3 regions of the Cupriavidus sp. 05L310 genome follow, and region 1 is predicted to be linked to each of the others. Evidence: predicted binding sites of a transcription regulator. Region 1 holds the regulator's gene; each other region holds the start of a gene.
What was found. The regulator sigma-54, encoded in region 1, starts transcription at its own class of promoters, with help from an activator protein. The targets are predictions, from matches to a motif close to TGGCANGNAANCTGCTTT.
Positions count from the first base shown of each region.

Region 2: a site for sigma-54 is predicted at 2,525-2,542, ahead of AC1DS6_RS34320 (GTP cyclohydrolase II). Genes of this name have one in related genera too.
Region 3: a site for sigma-54 is predicted at 2,138-2,155, ahead of AC1DS6_RS26470 (ATP-NAD kinase family protein). Genes of this name have one in related genera too.

Region 1 covers NZ_JBFTOX010000016.1:60,395-64,491, reverse strand. Annotated here, with positions in the region: gene lptB (LPS export ABC transporter ATP-binding protein) at 1-380, shown strand, start outside; gene AC1DS6_RS13945 (RNA polymerase factor sigma-54) at 528-2,003, shown strand; gene hpf (ribosome hibernation-promoting factor, HPF/YfiA family) at 2,053-2,403, shown strand; gene ptsN (PTS IIA-like nitrogen regulatory protein PtsN) at 2,785-3,240, shown strand; gene hprK (HPr(Ser) kinase/phosphatase) at 3,319-4,097, shown strand, end outside.
Region 2 covers NZ_JBFTOX010000063.1:23,003-27,099, forward strand. Annotated here, with positions in the region: gene AC1DS6_RS34315 (URC4/urg3 family protein) at 1-1,236, opposite strand, end outside; gene AC1DS6_RS34320 (GTP cyclohydrolase II) at 1,233-2,471, opposite strand; gene AC1DS6_RS34325 (acyltransferase family protein) at 2,712-3,830, opposite strand.
Region 3 covers NZ_JBFTOX010000039.1:70,131-74,227, forward strand. Annotated here, with positions in the region: gene AC1DS6_RS26465 (thiamine pyrophosphate-dependent dehydrogenase E1 component subunit alpha) at 1-955, opposite strand, end outside; gene AC1DS6_RS26470 (ATP-NAD kinase family protein) at 967-2,091, opposite strand; gene AC1DS6_RS26475 (sigma-54-dependent Fis family transcriptional regulator) at 2,330-4,097, opposite strand, start outside.

The sequences.
Region 1 (4,097 bases):
GCCGGCTGGACACGCTGCTCGATGACCTCCAGATTGCCCACCTGCGCGACAATCCGGCGCTTTCGCTGTCAGGCGGCGAACGCCGCCGCGTGGAAATCGCCCGCGCCCTGGCCTCGGCGCCCCGCTTCATCCTGCTAGACGAGCCCTTCGCCGGCGTCGACCCGATCGCGGTGGGCGAGATCCAGCGCATCGTCAGCTTCCTCAAGGCGCGCAATATCGGCGTGCTGATCACCGACCACAACGTGCGCGAGACGCTGGGCATCTGCGATCACGCCTACATCATCAGCGAAGGCGCCGTGCTGGCCTCGGGCCGGCCTGAAGACATCATCGCCAACGAGTCGGTGCGCAAGGTCTACCTGGGCGAGAATTTCCGCATGTAACGCGGCGCGCCACAGCAAGCGGCAGCTGCGGCGACCTTGTGCCCAAGGTGGCTCCGGTGTCGCCTTTTACCCTGCAACGATCACGGCGTCATCAGCGATAGCAATTTCCGTTCCACCGGCACGGAAGTTGGGCATAAAATAGGTCGCATGAAACCGTCGCTACAGCTCCGCCTCTCGCAGCATCTCGCGCTCACGCCGCAACTCCAGCAGTCGATCCGGCTGCTGCAACTGTCCACGCTCGAACTGCAGCAGGAAGTGGAACAGGCGCTGACCGAGAACCCTTTGCTCGAACGCGAGAACGACTGGCTCGACAGCCCGTTGCGCGTTGCCGCCGACGGCTCGGTCAACATGCAGAGCGCTCCCGCGCCGGCGCCCGCCGACGGCCAGGGCACCAGCGAGAACCGCCCCGACGGCGCGCCCGAGGCCGAAGACAGCTATTCCGACAGCAACGAGGACTACGGCAACGACTGGAGCCTCGACGACTTCGCCCGCCGCCCGCAAGGCGACGACGACGAAAAGACCCCGATGCAGTTGCGCGACGCCGAACCCACGCTGCGCGAACATCTGATGGAACAGCTCGCGCCGCTGAAAATTTCGTTGCGCGACAAGGGGCTGGCCATCTTCCTGGTCGAGTCGCTGGACGACGACGGCTACCTGAGCGCCTCGCTCGAGGAAATCTGCAGCGAACTGCCGGATGAACTTGAATTCGAGGTCGACGAGATCCACGCCGTCCTTACCCTGCTGCAGAGCTTCGATCCGCCTGGTGTCGGCGCACGCAATGCGGCCGAATGCCTGGCGCTGCAATTGCGCCGCATCAAGCACCCGCAGCGCGACCTGGCGCTGACCATTGTCACCAATCACCTGGAACTGCTCGCGGTGCGCGACTACACGCGCCTGAAAAAAGCGCTGCAGGTGGACGAGCCGGAATTGAAGTCGGCGCATGAACTGATCCGCTCTCTGGCGCCTTATCCGGGCCATGCGTACAGCCGCCCCGAAGCCGACTTCGTCGTGCCCGATGTTTTTGTCCGTAAACTGAATGGCGGCTGGATCGCGCAGCTCAATCCGGATGTGATGCCGCGGCTACGTATCAACGACATGTACGCGCAGATATTGCGCGGTGCAAAAGGCGATGCGGGTGCTGCGGGACTGCAGCAAAAACTGCAGGAGGCACGCTGGTTGATCAAGAATATCCAGCAAAGGTTCGACACGATATTGCGCGTTGCACAAGCTATTGTCGAACGTCAAAAGAACTTCTTCACCCACGGTGAAATTGCGATGCGCCCCTTGGTTTTGCGGGAGATTGCCGATACACTGGGTTTACACGAGTCCACCATCTCTCGGGTGACTACCAATAAATACATGGCAACGCCGATGGGGACTTTCGAGCTGAAGTATTTCTTCGGCAGTCACGTATCCACAGAAACCGGCGGCGCGGCCTCGTCAACGGCAATTCGTGCGTTGATCAAGCAACTGATAGGAGCCGAAGACGCCAGGAATCCCTTGTCCGACAGCCGGATTGCCGAATTGCTCGGCGAGCAAGGCTTCGTAGTGGCACGACGCACCGTTGCCAAATACCGCGAGGCGCTCAAGATTCCGGCAGTTACTCTCCGCAAGACTTTGTAGCCGAGTTGCATCGCCTGCCTGGTGCAACTCTTTCAGAAGGAGAAACGCTATGAACTTCAAGATCAGTGGACACCACTTGGACATCACGCCCCCGCTGCGTGAGTACGTGGAAACGAAACTGGAGCGTATCGTCAGGCATTTTGATCAAGTCATTGGCGTAAGTGTGCTGCTCTCTGTCGACAATACAAAAGAAAAGGACCGGCGGCAGTACGCGGAAATCAATCTACATCTCAAGGGCAAGGACATCTTTGTCGAAGCGCATCATGAAGACCTGTATGCCGCTATCGACGCGCTCGTCGACAAGCTCGACCGGCAGGTGATTCGCCATAAGGATCGCGTGCAAAGCCACGACCGCGAAGCGGTCAAGTATCAGATGGCCGCATCGCAGATGCAGCAATGACCGTGCCTGGTGGCCCACAGACCGGGCCGCCGGTGTCACTCCCTTGAAACCGGAATCAAGCCGCGCCCATAGCGCGGCTTTTTCGTTCCTGGCGCTCATCCGGGACCACGCGGGGGATTCCGCAACGCATATGGACCGGTGTATGCTGTGCAATACATAGTTCTCAAGCTCAACGATTTTTCCGTGCACGCGGCACCGCTTCCGCGCATCGGGTATTGCAATGCACAAGGCGGGGGCGGGCCTGCTCTATAATGGCCAGACGCCCGACACCGGCAGGGGGACACCCGGTGAAACTTCGGACCTTGGTTTTTTCTTCTTTTTTGCCCGGCGCGATGCCTCCCGGCCCCGGGCCTGCTTACTAGAAAACCCTGCGCATTCCACATGAATCGTTTGGCTAAATTGCTGCCACCCGGCAACATCAACCTCGACGTCAGCGTCACCAGCAAGAAGCGCGTGTTCGAACAGGCCGGGCTCCTCTTCGAGAACAACCATGGCGTGGCGCGCGCTACCGTGACCGACAACCTGTTCGCCCGCGAATCGCTGGGGTCCACTGGTCTTGGCGCCGGGGTTGCCATTCCGCATGGCCGCATCAAGGGACTGAAGCAGCCACTTGCCGCCTTCATGCGCCTGGCCGAGCCGATCCCCTTCGAATCTCCCGACGGCAAGCCGGTAGCGCTGCTGATCTTCCTGCTGGTGCCCGAACAGGCCACCCAGCAACATCTGGAGATTCTCTCGGAGATCGCCCAGCTGCTGTCCGACCGCGAGATGCGCGAAGGACTGGCTACCCTGCCCACCCCCGATGACGTGCACCAGTTGCTGACGCAATGGCACCCCTGACCGGCCTCGGCGATCTTTACGCAGGCGAGCGGGGCAATTGTCCCCGCTGTCTGAAAGCTCGCTCCTGAAAGCACCCGCATGGAACTCACTGGCGTCACCTCGCAGTCGATCTTCGACGACAACGCAGCCGATATCAAACTCTCCTGGGTAGCCGGCCTGGAAGGCGCCGACCGGGCGTTCGATGTCGAATTCGCACGTGAAGCCACTTCCGCGGCCGATCTCGTCGGCCACTTGAACCTGATCCACCCGAACCGGATCCAGGTCCTGGGCAAGCCCGAGATCACGTATTACCAGCGTCTCGACGACGAGATGCGCAAGCGCCAGATGGGTGAGCTGATCCTGCTGGAACCGCCCTTCCTGGTGATTGCCGACGGCATGGAGCCACCGCCCGACCTGGAACTGCGCTGCACGCGTTCCTCCACGCCCTTGTTCACTACGCCGGTGTCCTCGGCGGCGGTGATCGATCACCTGCGCCTCTACCTGTCGCGCATTTCCGCGCCACGCGTGACCATGCACGGCGTATTCCTCGACATCCTCGGCATGGGCGTGCTGGTGATGGGTGAATCCGGCCTGGGCAAGAGTGAGCTCGGCCTGGAGCTGATTTCACGCGGACATGGGCTGGTGGCGGACGATGCCGTGGATTTTGTCCGGCTCGGACCCGATTTCATTGAAGGCCGCTGCCCGCCCCTGCTGCAAAACCTGCTTGAAGTGCGCGGCCTGGGCCTGCTCGACATCAAGACGATCTTTGGCGAGACCGCGGTGCGCCGGAAGATGAAGCTGAAACTGGTGGTGCAGCTGGTGCGCCGCAACGACGGCGAATTCGAACGCCTGCCGCTGGATTCCCAGTATCTGGATGT
Region 2 (4,097 bases), on a different contig from region 1:
GGTGCCGCCTTCCAGCACGCGGGCAAGCGGGAACGCCGCGGCCGACAGGCCAAGCGCCTCGCGCACCGACGCGGCCACAAGGTCCAGCCCCGTCACCGTAAGGGCACGCCACTCCACGATAACCGGCTCGTCGACGGTATGCGCCAAGGCTGCAAATCCGGGATCGCGCGGCACCATCAGTTCGAAATCGAACAGCAGGCCACCATTGCGGTATTCCGGCAAGCCCGTCAGCGCCTCTAGCCCGGTCACGGCCAGGCCGGCATCTTCGAGCGGCTCCAGCAGCGAGTACGTCAGCCACTGCGTCAGCTTGTGGAAAGGCACCAGCCCGTCGGTGCAGGCCGGATGTGGCCAGCAGTCCCCCAACGATATGCCACCGAGGCTGACGCGCCCCGGCCACACGGGCCCGAGCGCTACCAGCAGCGTGGTCAGCACGAAGCCGGCCTCGATCTGGCCGTCGACGGCATGTGCCTTGAGGTAGTCATACAGGTTGCCCAGACGCGCAGGCGTGCCGAACACGGCCGGCGTGGCCTGCGCCACTTCGCCCAACCGGCGCAGCAGGCCGGCACGGCCGTCCAGGCCAACCAGCCGATTGTGCTGTGCCACCTGGAAGGCGGTCGCGATGGAAGGCGCGTCGATCCGCATCAGCCGCTCGGCATCGGAGCGCAGCGGCTGGCCCGGCTGGGCGGAAAAACCACCGCGCGCGAACAAGTCGAAGCTGGCTACGCCAAGCCCCTCGGAACGGGTCAGCAGCAGGTCGCTGGCCGGATCGCGGTAGCGCCAGTCGGGGCCTGCGCCGGCGTCCAGCAATACGCTGGGAATCACCAGATCGATGCCGATGCGGGCGCGCTCCTCGCGGTCAGCCTCGCCGGAAAGCCCGCCGCGTTCGCACAGGATCTGCCAGCGGTCCAGCCTCTCGCCGGGACCGCCGCTTTCAAAGTGGCGCCAGCGGCTGTGGTACGGCACGTTCAGGTCCGGATAACGTTCCCGGATGGTGGTCGCCACATAATCGGCCACCGCCGGAATCCGTTCCGGGTGCCACGTGAACAGCTCTGACGCGCCTGCCGCCACATGGTCCGTCACGGCGGCGCATCGGGTGCGTACCGCCAGGCCGGTCAGCAGCGCCGCGGCCGGATGGCCAGCCGGCACGGGACTGGCCCATCCGCCGCGGCCATCCGCGTCATTCGTGAACGCACTGGGGGAGCCCTGCGGGCCGCCCGCTTCGGGTATCTCGTTCATTCGTCCAGTCCTCTACCCTTGGCCAGCGCGAGTTCCTCGGCACCGGGCGGGGTATAGCTCGTGAAATAGCCAGCCGCCACCTTGGCGTCGATTTCCACTCGGGCATCGGCCGGGATCAGTGCATCGGGAATCGCTACCTGTTCGAGCACCTCGATACCCTGAGCGGTCAGCGCCCCGTGCTTCATATTACTCATCGAAGCCCAGCGATCGATACGCTTGATGCCAAGCCAGTGAAATACATCGGGCATGAGTTCCTGGAAGCGCATGTCCTGCACGCCGGCCACGCACTCCGTACGCGCGAAATACGTCTCGGCCCGGTCGCCGCCGACCTGGCGCTTGCGGGCGTTGTAGACCAGGAACTTCGTCACTTCGCCCAGTGCCCGGCCCTCCTTGCGGTTGTAGACCACCAGGCCCACCCCGCCCTGCTGCGCCATCTCGATGCAAACCTCGATGCCATGCGCCAGGTAGGGCCGGCAGGTACAGATATCGGAGCCGAACACGTCCGAGCCGTTGCACTCGTCGTGCACGCGGCAGGCCACCTTGGTCTCGGGCTTGCCCAGCTTGCCCACATCGCCGAAAAAGTACAGGGTCATGCCACCGATCGGCGGCAGGAACACCTTCAGGTCGGGCCGCGTCACCAGTTCGGGGAACATGCCGCCGGTCTGCTCGAACAGGCTGCGGCGCAGCATGCTCTCCTTGATCTCGAAGCGGCGCGCGAGCGCCGGCAGGTACCAGACCGGGTCGATCGCTGCCTTGGTGACACGTACGTCGCCATTGGCGTGCAGGATCTGGCCGTCAGGCGTGAGGCGGCCGGCTGCAATGGCTCCCGTCAGTTCCGGCATATTGATGTGTGCCCGCGTAATGGCGATCGTCGGCCGGATATCGATACCCGCCGCGATGCGGTCTGCAAAGGCAGTCGAGACCAGATGGCCCCAAGGATCCAGGGAGACGATCTTGTCCGGGTCGCTCCATTGCGGATGGGGCCCGACGATTTCCGCCGGAGAGGTATCGGTGAGATCGGCGCGATGATCCCGCTGCAACTTGCCGGAGGCCACCGCCAGCGCCCGATACACCGCATAGGCGCCGGAGTGGGTGCCAATGACATTGCGTTGGGCCGGATTGGTCACGCTGGCGATCACGGGTCCGCGCTCCGCCGCCGTGGCGGCCCCCCAGTGGATGGGTTCGGCCGGCTTGTCGCGGCGCGCGTGCGAAGTCAGGACAATATGGTCGGACATGGCAGCCTCGGAACAGGAATCCTGACCAAACGGTCAGGTTTGCAATTCCATAGTAGGCAACCTTCGTGCCATATCCCAATGCTAGTTTCTACCCTGTGTTGCATGCCGCACGATGGCGTGCCGCACCATCCGCGTGCGCGCGCCGCCCCGCTGGCCAGTTCATGGTGCACAGGCACCATGCAAAAGAAAAGCGGCACCAGCCGCTGGGGCGGGGTGCCGCTAGGCTGTGATCGCGAGGGGTCAGGTCGACCGATGCTGCCCGCCCTGCTGCCGCTGGGCCGGTTCCGCGCGCGCCGGCCACAAGGCCATGCGCAATGCGCGCAGCGGGTCGGTACTCTCCACGTAACGGTGGAACACGGTGCCGGCAACGTTGCTCAACAGCCATGCCAGTATCATGCCCAGCGCATTGAGCAGCGGCCGATTCGGTGCAACGTGGAATACCACCGCGTTCACGACCAGGCACACCGGGAAATGCACCAGGAAGACCGAGTAGGAAATGCGCCCGAAAAATGCCAGGCTCGGGGCCTGCGGCCAGCGATCCAGCCACCCTCCGCGCCGCGCAACGGCCAGCAGCAGGGCGATGGATAGCGCCACGGCAATGCGCAGGCGGAAGTCCACGATCAGTGCCGCCAGCACCACTGCGCCCAGCACCAGCAACGCAACCGGCGAACGCTCCGGTGCGGAGGCCCAGAACGCCAGCGTGCCCATGCCATAGGCGCCGAAGAAGTAAATCGCCCAGATATCCCAGGCCGCATCCCGGTTAAACCAGAACAGCGAAGCCACGACCAGCCCGGCCACCACCAGCGGCCCGAGCGGGCTGCCGCCGACATCGAACCATTGCGCGCAGCGGCGCGCCGCCCACAGCGCAACAATCAGCAAGACGAACAGTTGCAGATCGATGGCCACGTACCAGACGCCGGCCGACAACGCGTCGAAGTCGAGCACGTTGTGCAACAGCAGCACATGCGCCAGGAACTGATGCAGGCCGGGGGCCGACGGAATGGAATCGTGATGCATCCAGGTGCGCGCAATGGCGGCACCGGCAATCGCAATCAGGATGGCCACGCTATAGGGCACCACCAGCTTCTGGTAGCGGCGCCAGATCGCCTGCAAGGGATGCGGCACCACCAGATGCCCGCCCGGCGCCAGGCTACGCGCCGCCAGGAAGCCGCTGATGACGAGAAAAGCCTGAACGGCGATACGCGCGTACTGCGAAAACCAGTCAAGGAGGTCGGGAGCCAGCACGTGCGCCGCATCGGACATGGGGCCGTAGAAGGCAAGATGGTGCAGCACGATCAGTTGGGAACTGATCGCCTTGAGAGCGTCAATGCACGCCATGCGCGAAGGACGGGGGCTCATTTGTTATAAGAATGCTACAAAGTACACAAGGGCCGGATTTTACTCCCAAGAAACACGATCGGTACCGAAACGGGCCAGGATGGAGCGTGACGATTTGTTTCAATGAGGCACAATCACCACATCTTTTCAACAAATAGATATCTTAACGTCACATTAATATGGTTTCGGCTTAGAAACCGTGGCCGATGCCTGCCGTCGCTCGCTCCTGCCAGCCTGTCCCGGCCAGTGCGTTCGGTGGACACGCCGCCTTGGCGGAATTTACGCTGC
Region 3 (4,097 bases), on a different contig from region 1:
GCGCTGCCTTGGCCTGCTGCACCGCGTCCTCGATCAGCGCGGCAACCTGCTCGTCGATGGCCTTGAGCTCGTCCGGGGCGATGACGCCGGACTGGGTCACGGTCGCGGTGAACTTCTTCAGGCAGTCCTTGTTGGCACGGATGTCGTCGAGCTCGCCGGAGGCGCGATAGGTTTGCGCATCGCCCTCGAAGTGGCCATAGAAGCGCACCATCTTGCATTCGAGCAGGGCCGGGCCGCCGCCTTCGCGGGCGCGCTTGATGACTTCGCCAGCGGCCTCGTGCACCGCGAAGAAATCGGTGCCGTCCACGGTCACGCCGGGAATGCCGAAGCCGGCGGCGCGGTCCACGTAGCTGTCCACGGCGGTGCCGTAATCGCGCGCGGTGGATTCGGCGTAGCCGTTGTTCTCGATCACGAAGATCACCGGCAGGTTCCACACCGCGGCCAGGTTCAGGCTCTCCAGGAAGGTGCCCTGGTTGGATGCGCCATCGCCGGCGAAGGTGATGCCGATCTCTCCCTTGCCGCGGAACTTGGCTGCCAGCGCGGCGCCGCAGATCAGCGGCGCGCCCGCGCCCAGGATGCCGTTGGCGCCCATCATGCCCTTGGACAGATCGGCGATATGCATGGAGCCACCCTTGCCGTTGCAGGAGCCGCCCTTGCGCCCGTAGATCTCCTTCATCATCGCGACCGGATCCACGCCCTTGGCGATGCAGTGGCCGTGGCCCCGGTGCGTGCTGGCGATACGGTCGCCGTCGCCCAGGTGGTGCAGGATGCCGACCCCGGCGGCTTCCTCGCCGGCGTAGAGGTGGACGAAGCCCGGGATGTCGCCGCGCCCGAAGTCCACGTGCAGGCGTTCTTCGAAATCGCGGATGGTGCGCATCCTGCGATAGACGGCGAGCAGTTCCTGCTTGTCGAGGGGCAGCGTGTTCCCGGCGGCGCCGGATGAGTTGGCTGTCATGTCTGTCTCCTTCAAGGTTTTGTGGTGGCAGTAAAAAACTCGGTCAGTGGCTGGGGTGGAGGATGTTGCTGCTGCGGTTGCGGTGGCGCGCGCCCGCTGCGCATCAGCCCCGCGGCGGCGGCGTAGCGCATGCAGGCGGCTACGTCGATGCTCACGAAGGCGCGCTCGCGCAGCGTCACGGTGACGGTGTCCTGCGGGCCGAACACCAGTTCGCGTTCGCCATCGAGCGCGACGATGCCGGCGCGCTGGCGCACGCGGTGCGGCACGCCGTCGGTCAGGCGCTCCCAGCCCGCGATGGGCACAGCGCGCAGCAGGCCCGGCGCAATCGGCGCGCGCAGCTCGAAGCGGCCCTCGCCGGGCGCGGCGAGTTCGATCGCCAGGCCGCCGGGCTCGTGCCGGCCCACCGGCTCAAGCAAGCCGCCGATGGCGGACAGGCCGATGGCCTGCGGATCGGCGAAGGACACGAAGACCGCGCCCAGCGTCTCGGTCTTCCACAAGGCGCGCGCGCCGATGAAGTGCTCGTGTGAAATCACGGCGTCGACCAGCGCGATGTCATGCCGCACCTCGCCCTCGCCGGCAATCGCAATGTCAAGCCGCTTGTTGCCGGCCAGCGCATGCGCGGCGGGAATGCGGCCGCTGGCGAACAGGCCGGTGGCCAGGCCCGTGATGGTGGGCTCGCGCATTTCGGGGTAGGCGTTGTTGGTGCCGGTGGAGAGGCCGGCGATCGGCACGGCGCCGCATTCGCGCACCACCGCGCGATGGGTGCCGTCGCCGCCGAGCACGATGATGGCGGCCACGCCGGCCTCGCGCATCATGCGTGCGGCCAGGAAGGTGTCGTCGACGCGCGCGGTGACGGGCATGTCGAGGTATTCCACCTCCGGCAGCGCGGCGTCCGGACCCTGGCGGCGCGACAGGTGGCGCGCCAGCAGCACGCGCATGCCTTCGCGGTCCGGCATCATCAGCACGCGGCCGACCCCGCAAGCCGACAGCGCGGCCAGCAGGCGCAGCACGATATTGACGCGATCGGCCAGTTGCAGCGTATTGGCGTTGGCGATCACGCGGCGGATATCGCGCGCGGAAATCGGATTGGCGATGATGCCGACCAGCGGCCGTGCGGCCAGCGCGTGCTCACCCATGCATGTCTCCTGTCGCCCTGGTTTTTTTCCAGGTTCCGACAGGCATATCGCAATGGGCGTGCCACCCCGCGAAAGCGGGTTCCGACGGCAAGAAACACGGGATTACCCCGAGAAAAACAGGGCCGGACGGGGACGTTGCGGGGTGTACGCGGGCTGCGGCGTGACAGGTGTCACAGCATCAGTTGTACAGGTGGTGAACAGGTGTAGCGGGCGGCGATGGCACGCCGCGCCGCCCGCCTCAGTGGTGTCCCGCGTCGCGCTGGTTGGGCGACTCGATGCCGTAGCGCGCCATGCGGCGGTACAGCGTCATCCGGCTTACGCCGATCTGGCGTGCCACCGCGCTCAGGTTCCAGCCCGCCGCGCGCAGGTATTGCATCAGCAGCATCCCTTCCGGCGGCAGCAGGTGGGGGTCGAAACCGGGCGCCGGCAAGGCCGGGGCGGCTTCGGCCGCCGCGCCCGCGGGCGCCGTGCCGGGAAATACCGGCAGCAGATCTTGCCGCACCGGCATCTCGCCCAGGCCATCGGGCAGGTCCTCCGCCTCGATATGGCCGTCGTTGCAGACGGCGCGCGCGTACTCGAGCGCGTTGCGCAATTCGCGCAGGTTGCCGGGCCAGCGATGCGCCTGCAGCCGCGCGCGCGCCGCGGGCGACAGGCTCACGGCGGCCTGTTGCTCGGCGCCGCCGAGCATCTTGTCGACCATCCAGTCCAGGTCCGTACGTTCGCGCAGCGGCGGCAGCATCAGCCGCGCGCCGTTGAGCCGGTAGTACAGGTCCTCGCGGAAGCGGCCGCTGCTGACCAGTTGGTCCAGTGGATGATGGGTAGCGGAAATCACGCGCAGGTTGACCGGCACCGGGCGCGACGCGCCGATCGCCAGCACCTCGCCCTCGGCCAGCACGCGCAGCAGGCGCGACTGCAGCTCGCGCGGCATGTCGCCGATCTCGTCCAGAAAGAGTGTGCCGCCGTCGGCCTCCTGGATCAGCCCGCGCTTGGGGCGGGAGCCGGCGCCGGAGAAGCTGTTGGGCAGGTGGCCAAACAGCTCGCTCTCGATCAGGGACTCCGGGATCGCCGCGCAATTCACCGCCACGAAAGGCCCGTGGCGGCGCGAACTGGACTGGTGCAAGGCCTTGGCGAGATATTCCTTGCCACTGCCGGTCTCGCCGTTGATCAGCAGGTTGATGGGCGAGTCGACCAGCTTGGCGGCGCGCAGCAATTGCTGCTGCAGTGCCGCATCCCCACCGCACAGGGCGGCCAGCGGCGCCTGTAGCGGCGTGGTCCGCTCGGCGGTGTCGCGGGCGCGCTGCCAGCGCAAGGCCGGCGGCATCACGCTCAGGTAAAGCCGCCCGCCGCTGCGGGCCAGCGCCAGCGCGCGCTGCTCGCTCGGGCGCGAATGCACGAAGCGGCCCAGCTCATCGAGCCGCGCCTCGAACAGCGATTCGAACGGCATGCCCAGCACCGGCGCGCCGCCGGGCTGCACGCCCAGCTCGGCCTCCAGCATCTGCTGGGCGCGGCGGTTGTGGCCGACGATGCGGCCGCCTGCGTCAAGCGCCAGCAGGTATTCCGGATTGACGTCGACGAATTCCGGCGCGGCATTGAGCTTGAGGATCCAGTCCTCCCGGTGGCTGCGCACGAAGCTGGCGTTCTCGATGCGGGTGGCGTAGATGCGCACCATCTGCAGCGCCAGTCCCTGGCTGTCCTTGGCCTGCGGCGAGGTCAGCGCGGAGATGTCGAGGATGGCGCAGAGGCTGCCGTGCGAATCGAACAGGGGCGCCGCGGTGCAGGTCAGCGGGATATGCGTGGCATCGAAATGGTCGGCCTGGTGCACGGTCAGGGCCTGGCCGGTGGCCAGCGCGGTGCCCACCGCGCAGGTGCCGGCGCCGGCCTCGCTCCATTGCGCGCCCAGGTACAGCCCGGCGTGGCGCAGGGAGGCATCGGCGCTGGCGTCGCCCAGGTAATCCACCGTCACGCCCTGCGCATCGGTCAGCAGCACCACGTAGCCCATGCCGGCC